One region of the Allobosea sp. 10N428 genome, then DNA from elsewhere that is predicted to be linked to it. Evidence: predicted binding sites of a transcription regulator. Region 1 holds the regulator's gene; each other region holds the start of a gene.

Region 1 (7,461 bases):
GAACGGCCGATCGAGGAGAGATTGAAGGCGTCGATCATCTCCTGCGTGGAGAAGACCTCCTGGTCGCCATGGCTCCAGCCCAGCCGCACGAGATAGTTGCGCAGCGCCGCCGGCAGATAGCCCATCGAGCGATAGGCATCGATGCCGAGCGCGCCGTGGCGCTTCGAGAGCTTGGCGCCGTCGGGACCGTGGATCAGCGGGATATGCGACATGCTCGGTACGTCCCAGCCGAGCGCATCGTAGATCTGGGTCTGGCGGGCGGCATTGGTGAGATGGTCGTCGCCGCGGATGACATGGGTCACGCCCATGTCGTGGTCGTCGACCACGACGGCGAGCATATAGGTCGGCGTGCCGTCCGAGCGCAGCAGCACGAGGTCATCGAGATTCTCGTTCTGCCAGATAACGCGGCCCTGGACCTCGTCGTTGACCACGGTCTCGCCGGTCTGCGGCGCCTTGAGGCGGATCACCGGCTTCACGCCTTCCGGCGCGGTCGACGGATCGCGATCACGCCAGCGCCCGTCATAGCGCAGCGGCTTGCCCTCGGCGCGCGCCTTCTCGCGCATCTCCTCGAGCTCGGCCTGGCTGGCATAGCAGTAATAGGCGTTGCCGGCGGCGAGCATCTGCTCGGCGATCTCGCGATGGCGCGCCGCGCGCTGGAACTGATAGACGGTCTGGCCGTCCCAATCGAGGCCGAGCCATTCCAGCCCGTCGAGAATCGCGGCGATGGCTGCGTCGGTCGAGCGTTCGCGGTCGGTGTCCTCGATGCGCAGCAGCATCTTGCCGCCCTGGCGGCGGGCATAGAGCCAGTTGAACAGTGCCGTGCGGGCTCCGCCGATATGCAGGAAACCGGTGGGCGAGGGCGCAAAGCGCGTGACGACGGCATTGCTCATGGAAGGCAACTCCGGCCGGGCGGCACGAGCCGCCCGGGGCAAGACAGGGAAATGGCGCAGGTCATGACATGACAACCGGCGCGCGCCCTGTAACATGGCTTGGCCGGAAAGGTTAAGCGGTCAAATTGCTGCGCCGGCGGGGGAGGGGCGGAGAATGCAGCCGGGGCCGCCGGGGCAGGACATGCCGCGCGGCGCGCGAGCCGAGGCCTTGCCTTTGCGCCTGCTCGCGCCCTGGCTGATCTCCGTTCGCTTCAAAGCCTGGTTCAACCACTGGCAGGCTCGGTTCGGTCAGGCGCTCGAATTGGAGGCGGAGCGTCGCCGCCCGTTCCTATGGCTGCCTGTGGCGACGGGTGTCGGCATCCTGCTTTATTTCGCGGCAGATCGTGAGCCGGCTTTGTGGGCGCCTCTGACCGGCTTCGCGCTCAGCGCGATCTTCGCGTTCGCGCTGCGAACCCGTCGGTTAGCCTCGATGGCCTGTCTGGCGGCGGCCGCCGCCTTCGCGGGTTTTGCCGCCGGCGTCTGGCGGACGGCCGATATCGCCGCGCCGATGCTGGAACGGCCGCGAATCGGCAAGGTGACGGGTTTCGTCGAGAGCGTGGAGGCACGCGACAACGGCGCCCGCATTGTCCTGCTGGTAACTGAATTCGCCGGGATGCCGGCCGCGGAGCGTCCAAGGCGAGTGCGCGTCAATATCCGCGCCGGCTCGGTCGCTGCGGGGGATCATATCGCGGCGACGGCGCGGCTCCTGCCTCCACCGGGGCCGGCTCGGGCGGGCGGCTACGATTTCGGGCGCGATGCCTTCTTCCGCGGCATCGGCGCAGTCGGCAGTATCGCAGGCAAGATCGCGTCGGCGCCCGCGCCGCATCCAATGCCGACGCGCCTTGCCGTCGATGTCACGATCGACCGGGCCCGCAACGCCTTGACCCGGCGCATCGCCGAGGCGGGCGGCGGGCAAGGGGGGGCGGTCGCTGCCGCCCTTGTCACGGGGAAGCGCGGCCTGATCACCGAGGCGACGAACAATGACCTGCGCGCGGCCGGGATCTACCACATCGTCTCGATCTCAGGCCTGCACATGGTTCTCGCGGCCGGGACGATTTTCTGGCTGGTGCGCGCCCTGCTGGCGCTCTCCCAGACTGCCGCGCTGCGCTGGCCGATCAAGAAGATCGCGGCCGTCGCGGCGATGCTCGGCGCGACCGCCTACTGTATCTTTTCAGGCAGTGACGTCGCGACCGAACGCTCGCTGATCATGACGCTGGTGATGCTCGGCGCGATCCTCGTCGATCGTGCTGCACTGAGCATGCGCAATCTCGCTCTTGCCGCCATGATCGTGCTGCTGCGCGAGCCGGAGGCGCTGCTCGGACCGAGCTTCCAGATGTCATTCGGCGCGGTTGCTGCCCTGATCGCCTTTGCCGAACGCTGGGAGAGCCGAAAACGCACGGAGCCGCCCCCGAGCCTGCCATGGCCGCTCGGGCCGGTCTGGGCAGCGGCGCTCGGCATCATCGTCACCACCTTGCTGGCGACGGCGGCGACAGCGCCCTTCGGGGCCTATCACTTCCAGACCTTCAACCCCTTCGGCCTGCTCGGCAACGCGATGGCGCTGCCCTTCGTCTCGCTCTTCGTCATGCCGGCCGCCGTCTTCGGCGTGCTGGCCTATCCCTTCGGGCTGGACTGGCCCGCCTGGGCGCTGATGGGGCTGGCGTCCGATGTCGTGCTCAAGGTGGCGCACTGGGTCGCAAGCATCGACCATTCCACCGTGATGATCGCCGCCTTCAGCCCGGCCGTGCTGACCTGCTTTGTGCTGGCCTTGCTCTGGCTGACGCTCTGGACCACGGCATGGCGCTGGCTGGCGGCGGTCCCCATCGTGCTCGGCGTCGCCATCGCCGGAAAGCCGGAGCGGCCGGAAATCCTGATCGAACGCGACGGTTCGGGGCTGGCGGTGCGGGGCCTCGATGGACGCCTTGCGGTCGCCGGCAAGCCGAGCCGCTTCGTGCTGCAGCAATGGCTGAGTGCCGACGGCGACAGCCGCTCGCCGGACGATCCGACGCTGCGCGCCGGCATCGCTTGCGATCAACTGGGTTGTGTTGCGCAAACGGCCGACAAGCGCATGATTTCCTACACGCGCGACCGGCTGGCGATCATCGAAGATTGCCTGCGGGCCGACCTCGTCGTCACCGCCATTCCCTGGAGCGGCGCCTGCAAGGCCCGGCTGATCGAGCGAATGGGACTGTCGCGCGACGGCGCGAGCTCGCTCTACCGCACGGCGTCGGGATGGAGCAGCCGCATCTCAGAGCCCAGCGCAGCCGATCGGCCGTGGAGCCGCCGACGCGAACCGCGTCTGGCGGCGCCCGCTGCAACGAGCATCAGCATTCCGCCAGCATCCGCCGATGGCGAAGCCGAGGTCGAGCGGCTTCAGTAACGCCGCATCAGATTGACGAGGCGGCCCTGAATCTTGACCCGGTCCGGCCCAAGCACACGCGTCTCATAGGCGGGATTGGCGGCTTCGAGCGCGATCGAGGAGCCGCGTTTGCGCAGCCGCTTGAGTGTGGCCTCCTCGTCGTCGATCAGTGCCACGACGATATCGCCGGTATTGGCCGAGTCCTGCTTGCGGATGATGACGGTGTCGCCGTCGAGGATTCCGGCTTCGACCATCGAGTCACCGCGCACTTCGAGCGCGTAATGCTCGCCGGAGCCGAGCATGTCGGGCGGCAACGAGACGGTGTGGCTGCGGTTCTGAATGGCCGAAATCGGTGTGCCGGCGGCGATGCGGCCCATGACCGGGATCGCGATGGAGGAACGGCTGTCCTCATCAGCGGTGGGGCGGGGTTTGCCGAGATTGGGCTGCGTGCCGAGCCCGCCCTGGACGACCGCAGGGCTGAAACGCGGCCGCTGCTGCGGCGTACCGAGTCCATCGGGCATCTTGATGACTTCGAGCGCACGCGCCCGGTTGGGCAGGCGGCGGATGAAGCCGCGCTCCTCCAGCGCCATGATCAGCCGGTGGATGCCGGATTTCGAGCGCAGATCGAGCGCGTCCTTCATCTCGTCGAAGGAGGGCGGCACCCCGCTCTCACGCAAGCGTTCCTGGATGAAGCGCAGGAGTTCGTGTTGCTTGCGTGTCAGCATGATCCCGCCGGCCCCGGAAAAGCGTAGATTCGAAACAAATCACGAACACCATAACTGTTCGCCTTGTGTTCCGCAACCCGTTCGCGCGAGGGCGCCTGTCTACAGCAGCGGCAGGATACGGCAGAGGTCGCCTATCCTGGCCGGCGCAGCATGGGCCGGGCGGATCGTCAGCGCCTGCGCCCGCGCCAATGTGCCGAGCATGGAGGAATCCTGCCGGTCGAAAGGCGTTGCAACCCAACCATCGGGCGTCAGCGCCAGCTCCGAGCGCAGATAATCCTCACGCTCGTCATTGCCCGGCAGGTCGCGGCCGAGGCGGGCGGGGATGCTGCGATCGCGATCCGCATCGGCCAGGCCGAGCAGGGCTTCGATCAGCGGCAGCACGAAGAGGTGGCCGCAGACGATCGAGGAGACCGGGTTTCCGGGAAGCCCGACCACGACCATCCGGCCGAGCCGGCCGGTCATCATCGGCTTGCCCGGTCGCATCGCGATCTTCCAGAAGCCAAGCGACATCCCGGCCCGCGTCAGCGCCTCCTGTACGAGATCGTGGGCACCCACCGAGGCGCCGCCGAGCGTGATCAGCACGTTGGCATCGGCAGCCCGCGCCATGCCGATCTTGTTGGCGAGATCGGCATGGTCGTCGCGCGCGATACCGAGATCGAGCACGGTGCCACCGGCCTTTTCGACCAGCGCGGCGAGCGCGAAGGAGTTGGAGGCGACGATCTGGTCGCGCCCGACAGGCTCGCCCGGCGCCACCAGCTCGTCGCCGGTCGCCAGGATCGCGACGCGCGGCTTGCGCCGGACCGGCAGCGAGGGATGGCCCATCGCGGCGGCGAGCCCGAGTGCGGCGCTGTCGAGCACGCGTCCGGCCGACAGCAGGGCGTCGCCTTCGCGGAAATCGAGCCCCGCCCGGCGCAGGAACTTGCCTTTGGCCGGGGGCACCCGCACGCGGATGGTGGGGCTGCCGACGCCGTCGGCGTCCTCCTGGATCAGGATGGTGTCGGCACCATCAGGCATCGGCGCACCCGTGAAGATCCGTACGGCTTCGCCCGGCCCGACCGTACCGTCAAAGGCCCGCCCGGCGGCCGATTCGCCGGTCACAGAGAGGGCGGCGCCTTCAGCCATGTCGTCGCCGCGCACGGCGTACCCGTCCATGGCGGAGTTGGCGAAGGGCGGCTGAGTTCTGAGCGCCTTCAGATCGGCTGCGAGCACCCGCCAGGCGCATTGCGCGAGCGGCAGGGTTTCCGCCCCGGTCGGCCCCGGAATGCTATCGAGCAGCGCCTTGCGCGCGACGGGGACCGGGGTGAGCGCCATCAGCGGGCTTTCGCCTCGTAGTCGCCGGACTGGCCGCCGGATTTGTGCAGCAGCCGGATATTTTCGATCCGCATCGCCCGATCGACGGCCTTGACCATGTCGTAGACAGTGAGACAGGCGACGGACACGGCGGTGAGCGCCTCCATCTCGACGCCGGTCTGGCCCTTCATCTTCACCTCGGCGCGCACGCGCACACCCGGCAAGGCCTCGTCGATCTCCAGATCGACCCCGATCTTGCTGAGCAGCAGCGGGTGGCAGAGCGGGATCAGCTCATGCGTGCGCTTGGCGGCCATGATGCCGGCGAGGCGCGCCGTACCGAGCACGTCGCCCTTCTTGGCATTTCCGTCGCGCACGATCGCGATCGTCTCCGGCGCCATCACGACGCTGCCCTCGGCTACTGCCATGCGGGTCGTCTCGGCCTTGTCGCCGACATCGACCATATGTGCCTGGCCTTGGGCGTCGAGATGGCTGAGCCGGCTCACGCCGCGTTCTCTTGAGCCTGGCCGGTCAGCAGGGTCCGCGTCGCCGCTGTGACGTCCGCCTGCCGCATCAGGCTCTCGCCGACGAGGAAGCTGTTGACGCCGGCCTTGTTGAGACGGGCGATGTCGGCATGGGCAAAGATGCCGCTCTCGCCGATGACGATGCGGTCGGCCGGGACGCGCGGCGCCAGCCGCTCGGTCACGGCGAGATCGACGTGGAAGCTGCGCAGGTCGCGGTTGTTGATGCCGAGCAGCCGACTTTCGAGCTTGAGTGCCCGGTCGAGCTCGGCGTCGTCATGCACCTCGACGAGCACGTCCATGCCGAGATCGCGAGCGGCTTCGTTCAGCGCCCGGGCGGTGTCGTCGTCGACGCCGGCCATGATGATCAGGATGCAGTCGGCGCCCCAGCTGCGGGCTTCGTAGACCTGATAGGGCTCGTAGAGGAAATCCTTGCGCAGCGCCGGCAGGCCGGAGGCCTCGCGCGCCTGCGTCAGAAATTCCGGCTGGCCCTGGAAGGAGGGCGCGTCGGTGAGTACCGAAAGACAGGCAGCGCCGCCGGCGGCATAGGCGCGGGCGAGCGAAGGCGGGTCGAAATCGGCGCGGATCAACCCTTTGGACGGGCTGGCCTTCTTGATCTCGGCGATCAGGGCCGGCTTGCCGACCGCGAGCTTGGCGGCGAGCGCATCGGCGAAGCCGCGCGGTTTGGCGGCCGCGCGGGCACGGCGTTCGATCTCGGCCTGCGGCACCGCGGCCTTGGCGGCCGCGATCTCCTGGCGCTTATAGGCTTCGATCTTGGCGAGGATGTCGGTCATGCCGGCCTCACGCATTCGAGGCTTTGACGAGCGCGGCGAGCGTCGCCTTGGCCTTGCCGGAGTCGAGCGCAGCCGTCGCCTGGGCGAAGCCGTCCTTCAGGTTCGCGGCCTTGCCGGCGACCAGCAGCGCCGCCGCCGCATTGAAGGCGGCGATGTCGCGGAAGCCGGTTCTCTCGCCGGCCAGCACGGCGTTCAGCGCAGCCGCGTTCTGCTCGGGCGTGCCGCCGCGCAGCACCTCCGGCCTGGCCGGCTCAAGGCCGACATCGGCGGGGCTGATCGTGAAGCTCTCGATCCTGCCGCTATCGAGCGAGACGACGCGGGTCGGGCCGGTGGTGGTGATCTCGTCGAGCCCGTCGGAGCCGTGCACGGCCCAGACGCGGGTCGAGCCGAGCGAGGCCAGCACCTTGACCATCGGCTCGAGCCAGGTCTCGGAGAAGGCGCCGATCAGCTGGCGCTTGACGCCGGCCGGGTTGGAGAGCGGGCCGAGCAGGTTGAAGATCGTGCGCGTGCCGAGTTCGGTGCGCACGGGCGCGACATGGCGCATCGAGGCGTGATGCGTCGGCGCGAACATGAAGCCGACCCCGGCCTCGGCAATGCAGCGCTCCGTGCCGGCCGAATCCAGCCCCACCCTGACGCCGAGCGCGGTCAGCACGTCCGCGGCACCCGAGCGCGAGGAGGCCGCGCGGTTGCCATGCTTGGCGACGGGCACGCCGCAGGCGGCGGTGATGATCGAGGCCAGCGTCGAGACATTGTAGGAGCCGGAGGAATCGCCACCGGTGCCGACGATGTCGATCGCCTCGGCCGGCGCCTTCACCGGCAGCATCTTGCCGCGCATTGCGCCGACCGCGC
Region 2 (7,461 bases), on a different contig from region 1:
CGATGTCGTCGATGCGCCAGCCGCCATTCTCCCTGATCACCTGGAACTGGACGGTGACGGGCTTGCCCAAGCTGCGGAAATTGGCCAGCACGGTCGCCTTGCCCGCCGCGACGGGAATCGTGTCGAAGCTCAGCTTCTTGATCTCGCCATCCTGGCCGTTGAGGAAGGGGTCGGCGCCGATCTGGCCCATATCGCCGCTTTCATCCTGATAGAGGTCGTCGCGGGCGAAGAGCGCGGCCAGGCTCTTGCTCATCAGCTTGTCACGGTGGGGCGGCCGCCAGGCCGGCGGCGGGGCCTTGCCCTTGGCTGCGAGCGTTTTGGCCGTGATGGCGTAGCCTTCTTCCACCGGCCCGCGCGGAACATCGTCGCCGGCTCTGGCCGAAACCGCCAGGACAGCGAAAAGGCCGGTCAGGGCGAGCGCGAGCGCGAAATTCCAAAGGAGCCGTTTCACGCCTCATCCTCGTCGTTTCCGAACAGGCCGAATTGCGCGGTTTCGCGCGAAGGCTCGGGCATGCCGAGATGGCGGAAGGCATGAGGGGTCAGCAGCCTCCCGCGCGGGGTGCGCTGGATGAAGCCCTGCTGCAGCAGGAAGGGCTCGATGATCTCCTCGATCGCGTCGCGCGGTTCTGAGAGCGAGGCGGCGATGGTCTCGATCCCGACCGGGCCACCGCCGAAATTGATGGCGACCGTCGTCAGGTAGCGCCGATCCATCTGGTCGAGGCCGATGGCGTCGACATCGAGCAGCGACAATGCCTTGTCGGCGACCTTGCGGGTGACGATCGGGTCGCCGTCGACGATGGCGAAGTCGCGGACGCGCCGGAGCAGGCGCCCGGCGATGCGCGGCGTTCCTCGGGAGCGCTTGGCGATCTCGTTGGCGCCATCGTCGGACATCGGCACGCCGAGCACGCGGGCGCCGCGCGCGACGATGCCTTGCAATTCCTCGACCGTGTAGAACTGCAAGCGAATGGGGATGCCGAAGCGGTCGCGCAGCGGCGTCGTCAGGAGGCCGGCGCGGGTGGTGGCGCCGACGAGCGTAAACTTGGGCAGGTCGATCTTGACCGAGCGCGCCGCCGGGCCTTCGCCGATGATGAGGTCGAGCTGGTAATCCTCCATCGCCGGATAGAGGATTTCCTCCACGGCCGGGTTGAGGCGGTGGATCTCGTCGATGAAGAGCACGTCGCGCTCTTCGAGATTGGTGAGCTGGGCGGCGAGGTCGCCGGCCTTGGCGATGACCGGCCCCGAAGTCGAGCGGAAATTGACACCGAGCTCTCGCGCCACGATCTGCGCCAGCGTCGTCTTGCCGAGGCCGGGCGGGCCGACGAAGAGAACATGGTCGAGCGCGTCGCCCCGGCTTTTGGCGGCGTTGATGAAGACCTGGAGATTGGCGCGTGCTGCCGCCTGGCCCGTGAAATCTGCGAGCGAGAGCGGCCGCAGCGAGGTTTCGCTGTCGTCGTCGCGGCGTTCGGCCGTCAGCAACCCGGAGCGCTTGGGGTCGCTCACAGCGCGATCTCCAGTTCGAGCGCGTCGTGGATCGGAATGTCCTTGTATCCCGTCTTGATGATGCTCGGGACGACCGAGCGATAGGCGTCGATCGCCTCGAGATACAGCCCCGAGAGGCGAAAGCCGCGGCGCTGGTAGAAGGTCATGCCGGGCATGTTGTCGTTGGTCAGCATCGCCTTGAGCTTCTTCGCGCCCGCCGCCCGTGCCGCCGCGATGACGGCGTCGAGCATCTGGATCGCCACGCCTTCGCCGGGACGGAGCGAATGGAGCGCGCAGAGATAGGCGGTGTCGCCTCTCGCCGTCCAGCTCGCCAATGCCGCCGTCCTGCCATCGGGCTCGAACAGGCCGAGCGCGTCGATCTCGGCGACGTCATAGACATGCAGGTCGATCATCATGCTGTGCGAGCCCCAACTCGCCAGCATGATGCGACACAGCTCGGTCTTGTCGGTGACGATGCGCAGTTCCAGCTCGTCAGGCGGTGCGCTCACTTCGCCAGTTCCTTCAGACCTAGCTTGATCAACTGGGCCGTGCCGGCACCGTCGCCGGCCGCCTTGGCGGCAGCCGCCACGGCGACCACGGCCTGGGCCTGAGGATAACCGAGATTGGCGAGTGCCGAGACGGCGTCCGCGATGGGCTGCGGCAGCTTCCTGTCTTCGAGTGCGCCCGAAAGCTGGACGACCCCGGGGTCGATATGGCCGAAGGCCGGCGCCTTGTCCTTGAGCTCGGCGCAGAGCCGCTGGGCGAGCTTGGGGCCGACGCCGGGCGCGCGGGCGATCGCGGCCTTGTCGTTGGTGGCGATGGCGGTCGCGAGGCCGCCGGGATCGAGCGTCGAGAGGATGGCGAGCGCGACCTTGGCGCCGACGCCCTGCACCACCTGCATCAGCCGGAACCAATCGCGCTCGACGTCGGACATGAAGCCGTAGAGGCGGATCGCATCCTCGCGGACATGGGTCTCGATCGAGAGCGACGCCGCCTCGCCGGGCTTGGGCAGGCGCTGGAGCGTCCGCACCGAGCACTGCACGACATAGCCGACGCCCTGCACGTCGATGATGACGTGGTCCTCGCCATAGGAATCGATCAGGCCCTTGAGCTTGCCGATCATCGTGTCTTTCCCCCGGCCGCCACGCTCAACCCGCCGCGCGCATCTGCGCGACCAATGCCTTCATGCCGCGATGCTGGGCATGGCAGATCGCGACGGCGAGCGCGTCCGCCGCGTCGGCCGAGCGGGTCTCGGCCTTCGGCAGCAAGACGCGGATCATCGCCTGCACCTGCTTCTTGTCGGCGTGGCCGACGCCGACCACCGTCTTCTTGACGAGGTTGGCGGCGTATTCGGCGACGCTCAACCCCGCGAGCGAGGGCACGACCAGCGCGATGCCGCGGGCCTGGCCGAGCTTCAGCGCCGATTGCGGATCTCGGTTGATGAAGGTCTCTTCCACCGCGGCCTCATGCGGGCAATGCGCGGCGATGATCTTGTGTAGTCCCTCGTGCAGTTGCCGGAGGCGTTCGCCGAGCGGGAGGCTGCCATCGCTCTCGACGCAGCCGCAGGCGACGAAGGAGAGTTTGCTGCCTTCCGAGACGACGACGCCCCAGCCGGTCTTCCGGAGGCCGGGGTCGATGCCGAGGATGCGAATCGCGGGTGCCATGACGTTGCCAAACTAGCGGGTGTTTCGGATTTGTCCCGCCCGGAACTTGGGCGGGGATGAATTCCGCTCATCGATCGCATCAAAAAGGAAAGTTGTTCTTGCTGGAGCGTGGCGGGCATGGTTCGCCGGATCAGCCTTACTCATATGCGACGCCATGCCTTTCAGCCTCTCCGCCTTCATGCCCGGCCTGACCTTCGACGGCATCGCCGTCCTGCTCGCAGCGACGCTGCTCGGCGGGTTGGTGCGCGGCTTCACCGGCTTCGGCTTTGCGATGGTGTTCATGCCGCTGGCCTCGATGGTGCTCGGGCCGGTGGCGGCGCTAGGGCTGATCTGGTTCATCGACCTGCCCTTCGCCCTGCCAATCGCGGCGAGAAGCGCCCGGCGGGCCGAATGGAGCGAGATCCTGCCGCTTCTGCTGACGGCGACCCTGGCCCTGCCGGCCGGCATCTGGCTCTTGATCTGGCTCGACCGCGAAACCATGCGCTGGCTGCTGGCCGCGCTGGTGCTGGCCGCCGTCGGGCTGATGGCGTCGGGCTGGCGCTATCACGGGCGCCCGACGATCCCGCTTTCGCTCGGGGTGGGCGCGCTGTCGGGCCTGTTCAATGGCATGGCCTCGATCGGCGGCATGCCGCTCGCGGTGTTCTGGCTGGGTGCCCAGCGCAACGACCGGCACAAGACGCGGGCCAATATGCAGGCCTTCTTCGGCGTTTCTACGCTGATCAGCGGCGCGGCGCTGTGGTGGATAGGCATTCTCGTCTTCGGCGCGCTGCTGATGGCGGTGCCGCTCTTCGCGGTCTACGGCATCGGGCTCTGGGCCGGCACGCATGGCTTCCGCCTCGCCTCGGAGCAGAGCTTCCGGCGCGGCGCCTATCTGGTGATCTTCCTGAGCGCGCTGATCAGCCTGCCGCTCTGGGATGCGCTGATCGGGCGATGAAGGCCGTCATGCTCGGGCTTGACCCGAGCATCTCGTGACGAGGAGGTGCGGGCGTTTTTCCGGCGCGTCATTCTCGGGTCAAGCCCGAGAATGACGCAGGCTGATATCAGGCGCTGAGCTTGGCCATGATGTCGTCGGCGATCTCGAAATTGGCGAAGACGTTCTGGACGTCGTCGTCATTGTCGAGCGCTTCCATCAACCGCATCATCGATGCCGCTTTTTCCTCGTCGAGCGGAGCGGTCGTGGTCGGCCGCCAGACCGGCTTGGCCGAGGCGGGGGCGCCAAGCGAAGCTTCAAGCGCCTTGGAAACTTCGTTCAGCGCGTCGAAGGCGCAGGTGATGACATGGCCGCTCTCGTCCGAGGCGACATCGTCGGCGCCGGCTTCGATCGCGGCTTCCATGACCTTGTCGGCGTCACCGGCCTCCGGTGGATAGCTGACCTCGCCGACCCGGTTGAACATGAAGGAGACCGAGTTGCTCTCACCGAGCGCGCCGCCGGCCTTGGTGAAGTAGGAGCGCACGGCGGAGGCGGTGCGGTTGCGATTGTCGGTCAGCGCCTCGACGATGACGGCGGCGCCGCCCGGGCCGTAGCCTTCGTAGCGAACTTCGTCGTAGTTATCGCCTTCGCCGCCAGCGGCCTTGTTGATGGCGCGCTGGATATTGTCCTTCGGCATGTTCTCGGCGCGGGCGGCAAGAACCGCCATGCGCAGCCGCGGGTTCATGTTGATATCGGGCATGCCCATCTTGGCGGCGACGGTGATTTCGCGGGCCAGCTTCGAGAACAGCTTGGAGCGCACCGCGTCCTGCTTGCCCTTGCGGTGCATGATGTTCTTGAACTGTGAATGGCCGGCCATGGGGACTCGCTGCCCTTTGAGATGATGGAACCATGGAAACACCGCCCGCGGCGCGCCGGGACGATCGGAACGGCCTTATAGGCGCCGATTTCCGGGACAGGCAAGCGCCAGTGGGCTCTCGTTGGCGAGATCGACGGCGAAGCGGCCGTTAAGCCATTCTTTGCCATGGCCGAGCAACATGCCGGTGCGCCACGCCGTCATCTTTCAAGCTCGTGAACCAGTGACATCCAACTCCATCGCCGCGCAGGAACACCGCTTTCGCGCCTTCCGGATCTTCAACGAGGATATCGAGCTTCTCGCTTCGCTGTCGGGCTTCGCGCGTAACCGGCTGCCGCAACTGCTTGAGGAACTGCACGAGCAATTCGCGCCCTGGCCGGAAATTGCGCAGGCTCTGCGCCAGCCGGACGTCCACGAGCGGCGGCTGGCGCACTGGATCAGGCTCGCTTCCGGCGATCTTCGGGAGGGTTACATCGAGTCGGCGCGAAAGCTGGCGACTGCCTTTCACGACCATGGCGTGCCGATCTATGCGGTGGTGATCTGCCACGCGATCGTCTCGAACGCGATCATCGTCGAGCTTGGGCTCGACCGGCAGAGCATGATGGGGCTGTCGAGCTTCTGGCAGAGACGCGAGCTCGACCGGCGGATCGCGACGCGCACGGCGCTCTCCAAGGCGACCCAGCTCGACCTGGAGCTGCTGCTCGAGACCTATGCCGTCGTCCAGCAGGAGAACCGCGACCGCACGCGCCAGCAGATCGAGGCGTTCGAGGTCACGGTGCGGGAGGTTGTCGGCGCGGTGAATGCGAGCGCCGGCAAGGTGGAGCGGCTCGCGGCCACGGTCGAGGACGTGGTCGGCGAGACCAGCGCGCAGGCCAAACGGGCCGCAGGGGCGGCGGGCAGCGCTTCGGACAATGTCAGCAATGTCGCGACCGCGACGAACGAGCTGTCGATCTCGCTCGACCATGTCGCGGCGGAGGTGGTGCGGGCCTCGACCATGGCGCATGAGGCCCATGTCGCGGCGCAGAAGACTGATGCCATCGTCAAGAGTCTCGCTCTTTCGGCGGAGACGATCGGCTCGGTCGTGGAGATGATCCAGACGATCGCCAGCCAGACCAATCTGCTTGCGCTCAATGCCACGATCGAGGCCGCACGGGCCGGCGAGACCGGGCGGGGCTTCGCGGTGGTGGCCACGGAGGTGAAGCAGCTGTCATCACGCACCGCCAAGGCCACGGACGAAATCGCGGCCCAGGTCCCGGCCATGCAGGCGGCGACGCGCGAGGCGGTGACGGCGATCGAGAGCATCGTCGCCTTCGTCAGCCAGGTGAACGGCATCGCGGGCGCGGTCGCGGCCAGCATCGACGAGCAACGCGCCGCCACGCAGGAAATCGCCCGCAGCGCCGATCAGGCGGCGATGGGCACGCAGGCCAACGCCGAAACCATCGTGCACCTGAACGACCGCGCACAGCAGGCCGGCAAGGCAGTGCATGACGTACTCGACGTGGCGGGCACCCTGTCCCGCCAAGCCGAGAGCCTGAACCACGCCTTCGATGATCTGGTTCGCCAGCACCGCGCGGTCTGAGACGCGCAGGCTCCTGTGGGTCAGCCCTGCGCCCAGCCGGGCAGGGCCTCGCTGAGATGTGGGCCGACCCGCACGGCCCAGACCGCCTTCGCGAGACCGGTCGCATCATCGATATCGACTGCGACGCCAGAAAGCGTGCCTTCGCCGGTGGCCGGCTCCAGCCGCGCGCCCGGCACTTTCTGCAGGAAGCGGCGCACCGGCTCGTCCTTCTGCATGCCGAGCACTGAATCATAATCGCCGCACATCCCGGCATCGGACTGATAGGCCGTGCCTGCCGGGAGGATGCGCGTGTCGGAGGTCGGCGCGTGGGTGTGGGTGCCGACGACGAGGCTGGCGCGGCCATCGAGGAAATAGGCCATGGCCTGCTTTTCGCTTGTCGCCTCGGCGTGGACGTCGACGATGACGGCGTCCGCGACCTCGCCGAGCGGGCAGGCGGCGAGCTCGCGCTCGACTGCGGCGAAGGGGTCGTCGAGCGGGTCCATGAAGAGGCGGCCCATGACGTTGACGACGAGGACGCGGGCCCCGTTGCGCGCCTCGATCACGGTGGCGCCGCGGCCGGGGGTGCCGGGCGGGTAGTTCGCCGGGCGGATCAGCCGGTCCTGCCTGGTGATGAAGACAAGCGCCTCGCGCTGGTCCCAGGAATGGTTGCCGAGGGTGACGACATCAGCGCCGGCGGCGAGGATCTCGTCGCAGATCGCCTCGGTGATGCCGAAGCCGCCGGCGGAGTTCTCGCCGTTGATGACGACGCAGTCGAGCTTCCAGGCCTCGCGCAGTGCCGGCAAACGCTCCTGAACCGCGATCCGGCCGGGGCGGCCGACGATGTCACCGAGGAAGAGAAAACGCATGTGGACTCCGGACGCGTAAAGGCGGTTGGCCATACAGGCCCACATCCTGAGGAGCGCCGAAGGCGAGTCCCGAAGGATGTTCCAGGAGGGCGGGAGCCCACTGAAACGTC
Region 3 (7,461 bases), on a different contig from region 1:
GGCGTGTCGGGCGCCGCCGCCGAGGAGCGCCTGGCGACGCGGCTCAATGAGCAGCAGGATCTGCTCAACGAACTGCTCAAGAAACGCGAAGCGATGGGCTGAGACGTTCGCCGCGCATTCTTTCTCGCAGGTGCGCGGCGGTCGTCCCGATCACTCCACGACGACGGGATGGCGGGCGAGAATGCGCTGCCCGCTCATAGGCGCGTTCATGACATAGCGAAGCTCGTAGGGGCCGGATTGTTCCGGCGCTTCGAGCACGGCTTCGACATTCTCCGCCGGAAAGAACCGCGGGCCTTCCGCCTCGACGGGAGAGTCGGCCGGAACCAGCACGACACGATCCTGATCACCGTTTGGCCCGATGCCGCGCACCGGCAGCGCCTGGCCGCGGCCGACGCGAGCGGGCGCGGCGAGCGTCGCACTGGGCTCGGTGGTGACAAGCGGTTGGCGCAGCAGGATCGCAGGCGCGCCGTCCTTCGCGACGGTGAGGCGCAGCTCAAAGATTCCGGCGAGGCCGGGAGTCGGCAGGGCGGGAACCGTGTTGCGCGGCTCGACGACGACGATGGCGCTGCTGGCGGCATCATCGGGCCGGGCGATCGCAAGGCGCGCACCCTGCGGCGCCCGGGTGAGGAAGACACTCAGCGGCGCGCCGGCCATGATCGTCCGCGCAGCCGACATGCCGGGCTCGGTTGCAGGAGCCGGCTTCTTCTTCTGCGCCAAAGCGGCCGCCGGCCAGAAGCCGACTGCCAGGAGCAGGGCGCGGCGGGAGAGCGCCTGGCCTGTCCCGCCGACCGTCATTCAGCCCATCGCAGCCGCGACGGCGTCGAGCGCGGCCTGCGCCTTGCTGCCGTCCGGCCCGCCGGCCTGGGCCATGTCACGGCGACCGCCGCCGCCCTTGCCGCCGAGCTGCTCGGAGGCCGCGCGGACCAGCGCGACCGCATCGAAACGCTCGGTCAGATCGGGCGTGACGCCGACGACGACGCCGGCCTTGCCGTCATCGGCGACGCCGACGATGGCGACGACGCCGGAGCCGACGCGCGCCTTGGCTTCGTCGGCGAGGCTCTTCAAATCCTTCATCTCGATGCCGGTAACGGCGCGCGCCAGCAGCTTGGCGCCGGCGATCTCACGCACCGGATCCTCGGCCGCGCCGCCGCCGCCCATGGCGAGCTTCTTGCGGGCTTCGGTGAGTTCGCGGTCGAGCTTGCGGCGCTCTTCGATGAGCGCGGCGAGGCGGTTGCCGGCCTCGGTTGCCGGCACCTTCAGGAGGCTCGCCAGCCCTTCGAGCAGGCGCGATTCCTCGTTGAGGCGCAGGCGGGCTCCGTTGCCGGTCATCGCTTCGAGACGGCGCACGCCGGCCGCGACGGCGCCCTCGCCGACTATGCTGACAAGACCGATATCGCCGGTGCGGGCAGCATGGGTGCCGCCGCAAAGTTCGACCGAATAGGCGCGTCCGGCGGGATTCGTGCCCATCGCGACGACGCGGACTTCGTCACCGTACTTCTCGCCGAAGAGGGCGCGGGCGCCGGAGGCGATGGCCTCGTCCACGCTCATCAAGCGGGTCGTCACCGGCTCGTTCTTCAGCACGATGGCGTTGGCGATCTCCTCGACCTCGCGCAGTTCCTCTTCGCTGATCGGCTTGGGATGCGAGAAGTCGAAGCGCAGACGATCGGGCGAGACCAGTGAGCCCTTCTGCGCGACGTGGTCGCCGAGGACGAGGCGCAGCGCCTCGTGCAGCAGGTGGGTCGCCGAATGGTTGGCGCGGATCGCGGTGCGGCGATCGCGGTCGACGATCAGCTCGACCGGTTGGCCGAGCTGCAATTCGCCTTCCTTGACCGTGACGGCATGGGCGAAGACATCGCCGAGCTTCTTCTGGACGTCCGTGACCTCGGCGACCGTGTCGGCGCCGCGGACGAGGCCGGCATCGCCGACCTGACCGCCGGACTCACCGTAGAACGGCGTCTGGTTGACCAGCATGAAGCCGCTCTCGCCGGCCTTCAGCGACGGGACTTCGGCGTTGTCGCGGATCAGGGCGGTGACCACGCCCTCGGCCGTCTCGGTGTCGTAGCCGAGGAACTCGGTGGCTCCGAGCTTGTCGCGCAATGGGAACCAGAGCGTCTCGGTCGCAGCCTCGCCGGAGCCGGACCAGGCGGCACGCGCCTTGGCCTTCTGCTGCTGCATGGCGGCATCGAAGCCCTCGGTATCGACGGTGATCTCGCGGGCGCGCAGCGCGTCCTGCGTCAGGTCGAGCGGGAAGCCGTAGGTGTCGTAGAGCGTGAAGGCGACGTCGCCCTTGAGGCTCTGGCCGGCGACGAGGTCCTTCGAGGCGTCGTCGAGCAGGTTGAGGCCGCGCGCCAGCGTGGTGCGGAACCTGGTTTCCTCGAGCTTCAGCGTCTCGGTGATCAGCGCCTCGGCGCGCAGCAACTCGGGATAGGCGCGGCCCATCTCGCGGGTCAGAGCCGGGACGAGCTTGTAGAGCAGCGGCTCCTTGGCGCCGAGGAGCTGCGCATGGCGCATGCCACGGCGCATGATCCGGCGCAGGACGTAGCCGCGGCCCTCGTTGGAGGGCAGCACGCCGTCGGCGATCAGGAAGGCGGAGCAGCGCAGATGGTCGGCGATGACGCGGTGGCTCGCCTTCATCGGCCCATCGGCATCGACGGAAGTCAGGTCGGCGATGGCGCTGATCAGGGCGCGGAACAAATCGATATTGTAGTTGTCATGCGTGCCCTGGAGCACGGCGGCGATGCGCTCCAGCCCCATGCCGGTGTCGATCGAGGGGCGGGGCAGATTGGTGCGGATGCCGCCTGCCGCCTCCTCGTATTGCATGAACACGAGGTTCCAGATCTCGATGAAGCGGTCGCCGTCTTCCTCGGGCGAGCCGGGCGGGCCGCCCCAGATATGGTCGCCGTGATCGAAGAAGATCTCGGAGCAGGGGCCGCAGGGGCCGGTGTCGCCCATGCGCCAGAAATTCGCCGAGGTCGGGATGCGGATGATCTTGTCGTCGGTCAGGCCGGCGATCTTCTTCCACAGGCCATGGGCCTCGTCGTCCTCGGAATAGACGGTAACGAGGAGCTTGTCCTTCGGCAGGCCGAATTCGCGCGTGACCAGCGTCCAGGCGTGATGGATCGCCTGCTCCTTGAAATAGTCGCCGAAGGAGAAGTTCCCCAGCATCTCGAAGAAGGTGTGGTGGCGCGCGGTGTAGCCGACATTGTCGAGGTCGTTGTGCTTGCCGCCGGCGCGCACGCATTTCTGGGCGGTTGTGGCGCGCGAATAGGGACGCTTCTCCTGCCCGGTGAAGACGTTCTTGAACTGCACCATGCCCGAATTGGCGAACATCAGCGTCGGGTCGTTGCGCGGTACGAGCGGGCTCGACGGCACGACTTCATGGCCGTTGGACTTGAAGTAGTCGAGGAAGGTCGACCGGATATCGTTGACGCCGCTCATCGCTGTTTGCGCTTCTCAACTCGGGCAGGGGCCGGGCAGGTCCGGCAGGAAGGTCCGGTTCTAGTCAGGCGGCCCGCCCCTGTCCAGAAAGCTTGACGCAGCGCACACCCGGCAAGGCCTTATTCTCAAACGAAAAGGGCGGCCCGAAGGCCGCCCTTGCATCGTTCCGCGCCAGAGCAGTCCGGCTCAGGCCTCGCCCTCGTCGAGATCGTCGTCGGTCGGGTTCGCCTGATCGAGGATGCGGTCGGCGACGAGGCCGGAGTTCTGCCGGATCGTGGCCTCGATCTTCGCGGCGAGATCGGGGTTGTTCTTGAGGAAGGTCTTGGCGTTCTCGCGGCCCTGGCCAAGACGCTGGCTGTCGAAGGAGAACCAGGCGCCCGACTTCTCGACCATGCCCGCCTTGACGCCGAGATCGATCAGCTCGCCGACCTTCGAGATGCCCTCGCCGAACATGATGTCGAACTCGACCTGCTTGAAGGGCGGCGCCACCTTGTTCTTCACGACCTTGACGCGGACCTGATTGCCGGTCGCCTCGTCCCGCTCCTTCAGCGTCGAGACGCGGCGGATGTCGAGGCGCACGGAAGCGTAGAACTTGAGCGCGTTGCCGCCGGTGGTGGTCTCGGGCGAGCCGTACATCACGCCGATCTTCATGCGGATCTGGTTGATGAAGATCACCATGCAGTTCGAGCGCGAGATCGAGGCCGTGAGCTTGCGCAGCGCCTGGCTCATCAGGCGGGCCTGCAGGCCAGGTTGGACATCGCCCATCTCGCCTTCGATTTCGGCGCGGGGCGTGAGCGCTGCGACGGAATCGACCACGAGCACATCGATCGCCCCGGAGCGGACGAGGGTGTCGGTGATCTCGAGCGCCTGTTCGCCGGTGTCGGGCTGGGAGATCAGCAGGTCGTCGAGATTGACGCCGAGCTTGCGGGCATAGACCGGATCGAGCGCATGTTCGGCATCGACGAAGGCGCAGACGCCGCCCTTCTTCTGCGCCTCGGCGATGGTGTGCAGCGCCAGCGTCGTCTTGCCCGAGGATTCAGGCCCGTAGATCTCGATGACGCGGCCCTTGGGCAGGCCGCCGACACCCAGCGCGATGTCGAGGCCAAGCGAGCCCGTCGAGATCGTCTCGATCTCGATCGCCTGCGGGTTCTTGCCGAGCCGCATGATCGAACCCTTGCCGAAGGCGCGTTCGATCTGGGAGAGCGCTGCATCGAGCGCCTTGGCCTTGTCCATCGAGGAGCCTTCCACAAGTCTGAGGTTTGCCTGATTCACAGTTCGGGCTCCTTATGGCAGGGCCAAGGGGACATCTCAATCAGTCTTGACAGCAGAATGATCACTCTTTGTTCCCGCCAGCAAGTTCTTTTTTTGTTCTGTATGGGGGTATAGCGATAGCTGCGGGCCTGAACCGCTTCTGACCGGAACAGACGGGGCCATTATCCCCCCGACGGTCAGTACCAATATTTCGGTTTTGGGGGCGGCTCGCCGAGTGGGTCGTGCAACTCGTCTGCCCCGCTGGCTGGAAAGAGTTTTTGCTCGACCAATTGGCTCTCGATGCCATCTGCGCTGACGCTTGCTTGCAAAGCATCAAGCCTGGCGCGAACCCATTCAATCATTCTCGAATAAGAGCTGTCGGGTATGTCGGCAGATGACGGGCCTGCCTCAGCCACCCACGCGAGCAGGCGACGAATTTCGGCGTGCCGATCTATCAGTTCGTTCGTGAAGCCGGCCCTCTCCTCCTCACGCTTAACCCTGGCGTCGGCAAGCGCCCATCGCCTCTGCCTCTCGGCGCGAATGCGATCTTCTTCCTCCTGCTTTTCACGGCGGACTTTGCGGCTCGCTAGAATAAGCTCCAGCCCGTCCACGATCGACGGTACGACGTTTTCAAGCCTCTGCTTTTTGCCATCCGCCCATTTGCGCCGCAGGCCTCCATCCCAGCCGGCCATTTCGATGAACAGCTGTCCCGTCCGTTTGTGGAAGGTGGCAGGATAGCTGCGGCCATATAAGTGTGATGGCCTTGGAATTCCGGCTCGGTCATAGCGCTGGATTTCACGATCGCGACGAGCCTCGTTGGCCAATTCATATGTGGTCGGCTCATACGGCACCCAGCGCGTGACCTCGCTGAGCTCAAACTCGACAAGATCGTTAGCGACTGCGACACGCATTCTCTTGCCTGTCGGCTCCAAGGCCAACCCTCGCTGCTCAAGCGCCCTCGCCAGCGAGTCCAAAATTGTAATCGCCCGCTCAATGGAGGCGATGCCGATGGTAATGCCGCATTCGCCCTCCACAACCGCCTTGGCAACGTCGGCAGTATGGGAACTCTTCTTTCTTAGCGTCTGAGCGGTTCGCCTGACTGCGGAATGGAGTTCGGAATATTCCTTGGGAGCTTCATCACTTTCGGGCTGAGGAATTTTTAGTGTCTTCCCGACGCTCGATCCGCTCGGCGTTCTGGCGAGTGACCACGGCGCGAACCGGCTCCGGTAGCTCATCCAAGCCAAGTGAAATCTCGATGGCGTTCAATTTCGGATCGGCCGTCTCGGCGAAATACGTCTTCTTGACGCTCTGCCCAGCTGCGATCTTTGCCCAGTACCCTCGTTGCGGGGTCGGAACACGATGCCGATCACAAATCTTCGCAAGGCCGACATCGGATATTCCGAATTCCTCGGCAAGGGTCGTCATCGGCTTGGACCAAACCAAGTCGTACAAGGCTTTTCGTGTCAGTTTCATCGAGTGAAGTCGCAGTTTCGGACCGCCACATCCGATCGAGCTAGTATGACGAGAATCAGGCCAGGGGGCCGGCTATCCCCATGCTCAAGATTCGCCTGCAGGACCATTGAGTTGAATACGGTCGGAAAGGAGTGGATAGGACCAATAAGAGACCTGCCTTATGACGGCCCGTCCAAGCTCAAAAAGAATATTGGACTAGCTTAATTGACCGTCCATGGCACGACAGCATGCTACTTGAGGCGACCTCTGGAATGAGGCGCCCGAAAGAGGAGGAAAGAAATAATGGCGGTTGAGATTGGCCCTTTGTCTATAAACATTAGAGCCAAAGACGGCAGGCGCTACAAGACCATCTCGAACCTGAAATGGAACGATATTCCCTCTTTCTCGATAATAACGGGCAAGAATGGGTCTGGCAAAACTCAACTGTTAGAAGTGCTCGCCCACCATTTTACGCGTATGTGGCCGACAGGTCTTCACGATATGCCGATAATCGTCGAAGTCGAAGGCTCGGACTACACTGCTGGTGAAATCGGATATTGGCCAAGCGGCGGACGGTCTACACAGGGAGAGTCAGCTAATCTGGCAGCTCTATCGCAAAAGCGACAACAGGCCGTTCAACTTGCGCTAGATGGAGGACAAAATGATCTCTACTATGCGTCCCGCTCAAGGCGAATGTCTAAACGATTTGCCGGCCAAAATCCTCGAGAGATAATTACCGATACAGAAAAGCTTGGCAAGATTCTAACACCAGATTTTGAATTCCTGATCGACGACCTCGACGTCATGGCAGGACTTTCATATCATTTTCTAGCCTACCGCCTTATGGCATTAGAAGCACTCGATAAGAAAAAAGCAGAAACCGCCAAAGATCATCAATTGTTTACTGAGACCGAAATAGTCGAAGCTTATTCATTGACACCTGCGCCCTGGGATATCCTCAATGAGGCACTCAAAGTTGCCGGTTTTCGTTACGAGGTTATTTCGCCGGAGGGGCAGCCGCTACTGGATCCATACGAGGTTCGCTTGAGGGACAGAACAAGCCGCGTACCGGTCAATCCGCTTGATTTGTCGTCTGGTGAAAAGGTAATATTTCAGCTGGTGCTGTGGTTGTTCGCCGCAGGTAAAGAAGGAGTGTTTCCAAAATTACTCATTCTTGACGAGCCTGATGCGCATTTACATCCATCACTGACCACCCAATTTCTTGACGTAATTCTTGAGGTTCTTGTTAATCGACATGGCGTTCGAGTAATTATGACCTCCCATTCTCCTTCTACTGTGGCGTTGGCGCCGGAGGGTTCG

Evidence for each region. Region 1 encodes LexA, which represses DNA repair genes until DNA is damaged. Its sites were predicted from a motif close to TGTTCNNNNTGTGTTCNG; they were not measured.
Region 2: ruvC (crossover junction endodeoxyribonuclease RuvC) is a predicted target of LexA. The motif match lies at 3,164-3,181, and genes of this name have one in related genera.
Region 3: recA (recombinase RecA) is a predicted target of LexA. The motif match lies at 4,794-4,811, and genes of this name have one in related genera.

The regions. Positions count from the first base shown of each region.
Region 1 covers NZ_JBFTIC010000002.1:513,620-521,080, reverse strand. Annotated here, with positions in the region: gene gltX (glutamate--tRNA ligase) at 1-890, opposite strand, end outside; gene AC1DDA_RS08870 (ComEC/Rec2 family competence protein) at 1,045-3,306, shown strand; gene lexA (transcriptional repressor LexA) at 3,300-4,010, opposite strand; gene AC1DDA_RS08860 (molybdopterin molybdotransferase MoeA) at 4,110-5,321, opposite strand; gene moaC (cyclic pyranopterin monophosphate synthase MoaC) at 5,321-5,803, opposite strand; gene trpC (indole-3-glycerol phosphate synthase TrpC) at 5,800-6,612, opposite strand; gene trpD (anthranilate phosphoribosyltransferase) at 6,620-7,461, opposite strand, start outside.
Region 2 covers NZ_JBFTIC010000005.1:57,339-64,799, reverse strand. Annotated here, with positions in the region: gene AC1DDA_RS16715 (DUF3828 domain-containing protein) at 1-451, opposite strand, end outside; gene ruvB (Holliday junction branch migration DNA helicase RuvB) at 448-1,500, opposite strand; gene AC1DDA_RS16705 (GNAT family N-acetyltransferase) at 1,497-1,988, opposite strand; gene ruvA (Holliday junction branch migration protein RuvA) at 1,985-2,602, opposite strand; gene ruvC (crossover junction endodeoxyribonuclease RuvC) at 2,628-3,143, opposite strand; gene AC1DDA_RS16690 (sulfite exporter TauE/SafE family protein) at 3,298-4,077, shown strand; gene AC1DDA_RS16685 (YebC/PmpR family DNA-binding transcriptional regulator) at 4,184-4,930, opposite strand; gene AC1DDA_RS16680 (methyl-accepting chemotaxis protein) at 5,151-6,506, shown strand; gene AC1DDA_RS16675 (TIGR00282 family metallophosphoesterase) at 6,527-7,351, opposite strand.
Region 3 covers NZ_JBFTIC010000003.1:239,309-246,769, reverse strand. Annotated here, with positions in the region: gene AC1DDA_RS11450 (hypothetical protein) at 1-102, shown strand, start outside; gene AC1DDA_RS11445 (hypothetical protein) at 151-795, opposite strand; gene alaS (alanine--tRNA ligase) at 796-3,438, opposite strand; gene recA (recombinase RecA) at 3,625-4,710, opposite strand; gene AC1DDA_RS11430 (hypothetical protein) at 4,887-5,600, opposite strand; gene AC1DDA_RS11425 (hypothetical protein) at 5,827-6,162, opposite strand; gene AC1DDA_RS11420 (AAA family ATPase) at 6,445-7,461, shown strand, end outside.